2 linked regions of the Thiorhodovibrio frisius genome follow. The protein of the gene in region 1 interacts with the protein of each later gene in a pairwise test. Links are inferred from orthologs where the notes say so. Each region holds a gene or a part of one and is shown on either strand. Other genes may lie near its edges.

Evidence for each region. The genes of interacting proteins can lie anywhere in the genome.
Region 2: the proteins of pheT (region 1) and secD interact in binary tests that used the Escherichia coli proteins (3 or more experiments, as listed by UniProt). The link is inferred for Thiorhodovibrio frisius from one-to-one orthologs.

The regions. Positions count from the first base shown.
Region 1 is NZ_CP121471.1:2,227,650-2,233,272, reverse strand. Bases 1-2,999 are described here. They hold pheT (phenylalanine--tRNA ligase subunit beta), read left to right. Parts: upstream 1-308; coding sequence 309-2,690; downstream 2,691-2,999. Other genes in these bases: Thiofri_RS10460 (MerR family transcriptional regulator), read left to right, coding at 2,975-2,999; ihfA (integration host factor subunit alpha), read left to right, coding at 2,695-2,991; pheS (phenylalanine--tRNA ligase subunit alpha), read left to right, coding at 1-246. Outside these bases: more of Thiofri_RS10460, read left to right, coding at 3,000-3,358; Thiofri_RS10455 (hypothetical protein), read right to left, coding at 3,432-4,181; Thiofri_RS10450 (hypothetical protein), read right to left, coding at 4,202-5,221.
Region 2 is NZ_CP121471.1:1,055,146-1,058,120, forward strand. The notes cover bases 31-2,975. They hold secD (protein translocase subunit SecD), read left to right. Parts: upstream 31-547; coding sequence 548-2,404; downstream 2,405-2,975. Other genes in these bases: yajC (preprotein translocase subunit YajC), read left to right, coding at 53-385; secF (protein translocase subunit SecF), read left to right, coding at 2,609-2,975. UniProt on the Escherichia coli protein: Part of the Sec protein translocase complex. Interacts with the SecYEG preprotein conducting channel. SecDF uses the proton motive force (PMF) to complete protein translocation after the ATP-dependent function of SecA.

The sequences.
Region 1 (5,623 bases):
GACGTCCAGTGCGTCAAGTGTGGCGGCAGTGGTTGTCGTATCTGCAAGCAGAGCGGCTGGCTTGAAGTCTTGGGCTGCGGCATGATCCACCCGGAGGTGTTCCGCCATGTTGGCATCGATACCGAGCGCTTCCAGGGCTATGCCTTTGGCATGGGGGTAGAGCGCCTAGCCATGCTGCGTTATGGCGTAGACGATTTGCGGCTGTTCTTCGAGAACGATCTGCGCTTTCTGGCGCAGTTTCGTTGAGCGACCCCAATGATTCAGCTCCCACCAGCCACCCACTCAATTCTTAACACAAGACAAACACCATGCGACTGAGCGAAGCCTGGCTGCGCGAATGGGTCGACCCACCCATCGATACCCAAACGCTGACTGATCAACTCAGCATGGCCGGACTTGAGGTCGATGCGCTTGCGCCCGTAGCGGGTGAATTTACCGGTGTGGTCATCGGCCGGGTGCTCAGCGTCGACCCGCATCCGGACGCCGCCAAACTGCGCCTGTGCCAGGTAGATGCCGGTCAGGGCGCCCCGCTACAAATCATCTGTGGCGCGGCCAATGTCGCCGCCGGGCAGCAGGTGCCTGTCGCGGTGATTGGCGCCCGCCTGCCGGGCGATTTCAAAATCAAAAAAGCCAAACTGCGCGGAGTCGAATCCTTCGGCATGATCTGCTCGGCTTCCGAACTCGGCCTGGCGGAATCTTCCGAGGGCATCCTGGTGCTGCCGGAGCATGCCCCGGTGGGCGACGACTTCCGTGCCTGGATGGGCTTGGATGATCATTCCATCGAGCTGGATCTAACGCCCGACCGCGGCGACTGCCTGAGCCTGGCCGGCGTGGCGCGTGAGGTCGGCGTCATCAACCGCCTGCCGCTCTCAGGTCCTACATTTGACCCGGTCGCGCCGGCCAGCGACGAGCGCTGGCCGCTTGAGATCAGTGCCACCGACGCCTGCCCGCACTATGTCTGTCGCCTGGTGCGCGACATCGACTCCAAGGCCCAGACCCCACTGTGGATGCAGGAGCGCCTGCGCCGCTGCGGTCTGCGCCCCATCAGCCCGGTGGTGGATGTCACCAACTATGTGCTGCTCGAACTCGGCCAGCCGCTGCACGCCTTCGATGCCGAGCGCCTGACCGGGGCGGTTCAGGTGCGCCTCGCGCGCGACGGCGAACCCCTGACTCTGCTGAATGACGAACAGATCAAACTCCAACCGGATACCCTGGTCATCGCTGATGACAGCGGCGCCATTGCCCTTGCCGGCGTGATGGGCGGCGCCTCCACAGCGGTCTCGGAGAGCACCCGGCACATCCTGTTTGAAAGTGCCTTTTTCACGCCCCAAGCTGTCGCCGGGCGCGCTCGCCGCTATGGGCTTCACACAGATGCCTCGCACCGTTTCGAGCGCGGCGTCGATCCCGAATTGCAGGTCCGCGCCATCGAACGCGCCACCAGCCTCTTGCTTGATATTGCCGGCGGCACACCCGGCCCGGTGGTGGCCGCGCGGAGCGAATCCGAACTGCCACAGCGCCCCTCTATCAGCCTGCGCCCTGATCGCATCCCCCGTCTGCTCGGCATCGAACTCCAGACCACCGAGGTCGAAGACATTCTGACCCGGCTCGGCTTGCAGCTTGCACCCGCAGCCGATGGCTGGCAGGTGCAGGTTCCGGGCCATCGCTTCGACCTGCGCCGCGAAGCGGACCTGATCGCCGAGCTTGGGCGCATCTACGGGTATGATCGCATCCCCCGCAGCCAGTCCCAGTCCGCCACCCGCATGAGCGCCCCGCGCGAGGCGGATTTCGACCTCGACCAGGCACGGGCGCGACTCGTCGGCAACGGCTACTTCGAAGCGGTTACCTACAGCTTTATCAGCCCCGCCCAGCAGGCGCTGATCGACCCCGAGACGCAAGCACTAGCGCTCAGCAACCCTATCTCAGCCGAACTGTCGGTGATGCGCACCAGCCTGTGGCCCGGACTGTTGCAAACCGCGCAGCAAAACCTGGCGCGCCAACAGAACCGGGTGCGCCTGTTTGAGACTGGCCTGCGCTTTCGTGTCGAAGGCGAGCAGGGACTGCTACAGGAACCCATGCTCGCCGCCCTGGGCATCGGCGATGTAATGCCAGAACAATGGGGCATGGCCGCACAGCCGGTCGATTTTCACCACATGAAAAACGACCTGCACAGCCTGCTGGCACTGACCGGCCGGGCGCCGGAGTTCAGCCTGGTGACAGGCGCGCATCCGGCCCTGCATCCTGGACAATGTGCGCGTATTGAGCGCGCCGGTGCCGAGCTCGGCTGGATCGGCATGCTACATCCGGGCGTCGCCAAAGCGCTTGACTTGCCTGATGCCACCTACCTGTTTGAACTGCGGCTTGCAGGCTTGGCTGATGGCGCCGTGCCAAACTTCTCGCCCCTGTCCAAATTTCCGTCCATCCGCCGTGATCTCGCGCTGCTGGTTGATCGCTCCACTCCATGTGCCGCAATCGAGGCCGCAGCCCGCGCCGCTGGCGGCGACTGGCTGCGCGAGGCACTGGTGTTTGATGTCTATGCCGGCGAAAAAATTGATTCAGAGCGAAAAAGCGTCGCTTTGGGATTGATTTTACAAGCATCTTCTCAGACACTTACAGATCAGGACGTGGAGACGACAGTCACGCGCGTGCTAAACCGGCTAAAACAAGATCTGGGCGCCAGATTAAGGAGTTAACTCAGTGGCACTCACCAAGGCCGACATGGCGGATTACCTTTACGAAGAACTTGGTCTCAACAAGCGCGAGGCCAAGGATGTCGTGGAGATGTTTTTCGAGGAAATCCGCAGCGCCCTTGAGCGCGGAGAGCAGGTAAAGTTATCCGGTTTCGGCAACTTTGACCTGCGCGAAAAAAAGGAACGCCCGGGTCGCAACCCCAAAACGGGCGAGGAGATTCCCATCACCGCCAGGCGCGTGGTCACCTTCCGCCCCGGACAAAAACTCAAGTCACGGGTCGAAGCCTATGTCGGAACTGAATAGCAGTAAGGACAGTAAGGAAGAGTTACCGCCGATTCCCGGCAAGCGCTACTTCACCATTGGCGAAGTGAGCGAACTCTGCGACGTCAAACCCCACGTCCTGCGCTACTGGGAGCAAGAATTCCCCCAGCTTAAACCGGTTAAGCGCCGCGGCAACAGGCGCTACTATCAGCGCCACGACGTGCTGATGGTGCGCCAGATTCGCAGCCTGCTCTACGATCATGGCTTTACCATCGGCGGTGCCCGCCAGCAGCTCTCAAGCGACACGGCCAAACAGGACGTGTCTCACAGCTCGCAAATTATCCATCAAGTGCGCCTTGAGCTTGAGGAAGTCTTGCTAACGCTCAAACGCCGCACAAGCCAAGGCTGACCCCGTCCCAAGGCTGGTACCCGTCCCAATCCGGCTAGCTGCGGGCTGCCGCGAACTCTTCAGCCAATCCCGATTATGGCCCCATGCGACAGCCCTCGCTGTCGCAACGCGCCATGAGTGCCGAGCGATTATTGCAACTCACGCGATAAACTTCATGCCCGCCGCTCTGGCTGTCGGCGCGACCACCGAGCAGTATCGCCCCGCGATCATCCACCTGACAGCCATGCCGGCGGGCGAGTTGTTCTGCCTCGTAAGACCATTGACCACGCGCAGGCGGCGGCTGATCACGGGCGGGCGCGCGCACAACAGCGTGGGTGGGTTGCGAACGCGATTCGGTTTCACGACTGCGACGCCCCCCCAGAGCTAAATCTTCCCACTGGCGACGCAGTGAAGCCAGGGCATTGTGCAAATTGGCACCATAGTCGTCGGTGACATCGCGCTGACTCTCTGCTCCAGTCCCTCGCAAACGGATCTCCGTTGCGGTCAAGGAGACGCGCACCCCGCCGGCGTCGCGCGCAAAACCGGCACGGATGCGCAGCAGCACCGGGATGGTCGCGCTGTCGCCATCCGCCGTGTTTTTCTCTTCGCGAATCGTGGTCTCGAATATCGAATAGTCAGGCGCACTCACCGCCACCTGCCACCCCTTCATCAGCGCAGCATCCAGCGCCAGCGCCTTGGCGCGCGGAATATTGGCCTGATCAAGATAGACGCTTGGAACCTCGTATGCGCGATTAGAGGATTCCGCAAGGGCGCCGGGGCCTGTCAGCATGGGCAACAGGCTCAGCAGCAATAGGCTCAGCAGAAACGGGAACGCGGACGCCATGCCGGTGAATCGCGAAGCAACTACCGCATCGCCTGGCAAATGCCGTCCTGGCATTTGACCAGCAAATTGCCGCCATTGCGGCAGCCAACTTCATGCAGCTCGAAAGAGGCGGTTTTTCGCAACAAGGCAGCGCCATTGTCGCTCAGCTCGCAGCCGCGCTGTTCGGCAAACCGCTCGGCATAGTAAGACCAGGTGCCGGCACCGGTATTGAGCACCAGCATCGGGTTTGATGCACTGCTTTGGGTGTCAGCGCCGATGCGTGCCGAGGGCGCCATCGCAGCGCTGGTTCCCCCCGCAACCGACCGGACCGGACCCGGGTCCGACGCTGGCGCCTCTGAAGGAACAACATCCGCAGCGACCTGGGCGGTGGTTTCGACCGGAGCCGAAGAGGCCGCAATGGCAGCAGCCGCGCTAGGGCTGGTGATGTCATCCGGGGCGGGCGCTGCCGGCGCTTCTGGCACCGGCGCAGGCGAGGCAAGACGGTGCTCAGTGGCCAGCCAGGCGCTTTGCAGGGCGCTTAAGGAAACGGCCAGATCCTGCTCGAAGTCATCGGTATATTCAATGCGCTTCTCGCTCTCGCTGCCGGGGTTTACCACCATAAAGGCGCGCAGGCCAACCTCGGTGCCAGTCTCGCGCTCAACCAAATCGGCCTCCACCTGCACCTTGGGCGCCGGCCCGCCAGGCAGCGTGCCAAGCGCGACCGCCTGCGGTGACGCAGGGGAAATGCTGCGCTCAAGAATCAACCTTTGTTGCTCAGTGTCAGATCCATCCGCCGGACCATCCGCCGGAACCAGATCCCAGCCCTTGCTGAGCGCCGCGGCCATGGCAACCGAGCGGGCCTCGTCAATGCTGGCCCCCCCCAGCAGGGTGCTGGGCAGCCCGCTGACCCCGCCAAAGCCACCAGGCCCGGTTGGGGTGGTTGCGCAGCCGCTGCCAAAGAGTACCAGGCCGATCAGTAGCAAGGCCGGCAGCGCAGCCGGGCCTCGCCGACACCCGCGCACAGCATCTGCTGCGATGCGCGCATTGCCACGCCCCGGCATGAGCCTCTGCGTTGAGAAAAAACAAACCAAACAAACAGCCATATTAATGCCAACCTCTACCCATACCAGCCGCGAATGCTAGCACAATACAGCCCAATTCCCCTATTGGTCAGCACCAAACGCCAATTGGTGCGGGTTGGCGAGCTGCCACTGGGATTTGTAGATAACACTCAGATCGCCAACGGACACAAGCTCCTCGAGGATCTGTGACTCCGGTCTGTGCTGGCACAAGCCGAGGTACTTGCAACACGGCAGTTTCAGGCTCAACCAGCAGTCCCCCGCCATGGTCGTAGCCAGCTCCCCTTGCTGGCACGCAACGATCTCAGCGACCGCTCTGCACCATCTGCCGAGTAACTGAGGATTGCGAATCTTCATTGCAAACCCAAGGCTAATCCCTAGAAT
Region 2 (2,975 bases), 1.2 Mb from region 1 along the record:
AGTCGCGGGCTGATTTTTTGCTAACCGGCGCAAGAGTCGGGGAGAGGTCTAGATGAACTTTTTCATTTCCGATGCCATGGCCCAGGCTGAAGGGGCGGCGGGTCCGGCTGATTCCTTTCTTGGTCTACTCTTTCCTATCGGCCTGATCATTATTCTCTACTTTTTAATGATTCGCCCGCAGATCAAGCGCCAAAAGGAGCACAAGGCGCTGGTGGATGGGCTGAGCAAGGGGGATGAGGTGATTACCATGGGTGGAGTGGCCGGTCGTATTGTCGATATCGGTGACAATTTCGCCCAGTTGGAGGTCGCCGATGGGGTGACCATTAAAATCCGCCGCGCGTCGGTGGAGGCCGTGTTGCCCAAGGGTTCACTAAAGGAACTCTAGCATCATCTGCGCGCTGGCGTTTGGCGGTGGCGTGCTGATTTGGTGCATGAACGAACGAAAGGCGAGTGGGTCGTTGGGGTCGGTCCGGAGACGGACTGACTCTGCATCGCCCCTCAGCCGCCTTCTCATTCTACTACTATCCCCAATTGCAACAATTCTGCAATGAATCATTATCCGCTGTGGAAAAATCTGCTGATTCTGGGTGTCGTCCTGGTCGGGCTGGTGCTCGCGCTGCCCAATTTGTTCTCTCAGGACCCCTCGATCGAAATTACCGCCGAGCGTGGTGTCGAACTCAATGATGGCAGCATCGCCGAGATTCGCGCAGTGTTCGAGAATGCCGACGTCCCGGTAAAGGGCATCGAGCCGCTCGACGGCGACCGGCTGCTTGCGCGCTTTCGCACTTCCGGCGAGCAGTTGCGCGCGCTTGAGGTGATGGAGACCACTCTGGCCGACCGTTACCGTAGCGCACTAACACTCTCGCCTGATCTGCCGGGTTGGCTCGATGCGATGGGCTTGCAGCCGATGTTCCTTGGGCTTGATTTGCGCGGCGGTATTCATGTGCTGATCGATGTTGACATGGATGCGGCGGTATCGCAGGCGCTGGAGCGCTACACCGGCGACATCCGCACCGAATTGCGTAAGGCCAAAATTCGTTATCTCACGGTGCTGCGCGAGGGCGACCGAGTGGAGGTGCGCTTTAAGGATGCAGAGACCCGCGATGCGGCGGCCCAGCGGATTCGCCGTGAGTTTCCAAATCTGACAGTCGAGACGGCTGAACGCGATGGGGACTTCTATGTGACCAATAGCCTGCCGCCGGCCCAGCGCGAGGAAGTCAAGCGCTTCGCCATGCAGCAGAACATTACCACGCTGCGTAATCGAGTCAATGCGCTAGGTGTGGCTGAGCCGATTATCCAGCGTCAGGGCGAGCGGCGTATCGTGGTGCAATTGCCCGGCGCGCAGGATCCAGGTCGGCTGAAGGATCTGCTCGGCGCCACCGCGACGCTTGAGTATCGCTTGGTTGATACCGAGCATAGCGTCCAAGATGCGATTGATGGGCGAGTGCCGGTGGGTGCGGCTCTGTATAAAGAACGCAACGGACAGCCCATCTTGCTCAAGCGGCGGGTGATTGTGACCGGCGATCAGATTACTGATGCCTCGGCCGGCTTTGACCAGCAGTCGGGCTCGCCAGCGGTCTTTGTGAGCCTTGATGGACCCGGCGCGCGGCGCATGCGCAATGTGACGACCGAGAATGTCGGCAAGCCGATGGCGGTGGTCTTTATCGAAAATCGCACCCTCACGCGCATGGTCGATGGCGAGCCGGTGAAGACGCGCGAGCGCACTGAGGAGGTCATCAGCGTAGCCAATATCCTGGAGCCCTTTGGCCGGCGCTTCCAGACCACTGGTCTCGATAGCAGCGATGAGGCGGCCAATCTGGCCCTGCTGCTGCGCGCCGGCGCTCTGGCTGCGCCCATTGAGATCGTTGAGGAGCGTACCGTGGGTCCGAGCCTGGGGCAGGACAACATCGACCAAGGCTTCCTGTCGGTGCTCATTGGCCTGCTCGCGGTGGTGGTCTTTATGGCAGTCTACTATCGCCTGTTTGGCTTGGTGGCCGATTTGGTGCTGGTAGTCAATCTGGTGATGATCGTTGCCGTGCTCTCGCTCTTGCAGGCGACCCTGACCTTGCCGGGCATTGCCGGCATCGTGCTGACCGTGGGTATGGCGGTGGATGCGAACGTGCTTATTTTTGAGCGCATTCGGGAGGAGATTCGCAATGGCAGCTCCCCCCAGGCCAGCATTCATGCGGGCTATAATAAAGCCCTGTCGACCATTGTCGATGCCAATGTGACAACGCTGATTGCCGCCGTGGTGCTCTTTAGCTTTGGTACCGGGCCGATCAAAGGCTTTGCGGTGACGCTGTTCATTGGCATTGTTACTTCCATGTTTACGGCCATTCTGGGCTCGCGCGCGCTGATCAACCTGATCTACGGCGGGCGGCGGGTAAAGACGCTGGCTATTTAACTCCCAGCGTACATGAACCTTCGGCTTGTTTTGGACCGGGCAGCGGTCACGGGGGACGTCGTAAACCCTTCCATGGGGACTTCCCGGCGGCATCCCTGATCCGACTAAGGGCCGCCGAGACCCCCGTGACCGCTGCCCGGCCCAAAACCAAAAACGTATTTGTTACAGCTAAACTTATTTCGAACGCGCACGGCGGAGAACAGCATGGCGCACACCCAACTGATCAAAGAACTCAATATCGATTTTGTCGGTAAGAACCGGATTGCGGTGATTGCATCCAGCGTGCTGATGGTGGTGTTTTTGTTGTCGATTCTGGTGCGCGGCTTTAATTTTGGCCTTGATTTCACGGGCGGTACCGTGATCGAAGTGGGCTACGAACAGCCGGCGGAGCTGGCGGCCGTCACCCAGGCATTGGTCGATGAGGGCTTTAGCGATGCCGTGGTGCAGTATTTCGGCTCGCGCCACGATGTGCTCATCCGTCTCGCGCCGCGCGATGATGAAGAGTCTAGCGCCGAGTTCAGTGACCAGGTGTTTCGCACGCTGAGTGCCCAGTCAGAGGGGGCGGTGGAGC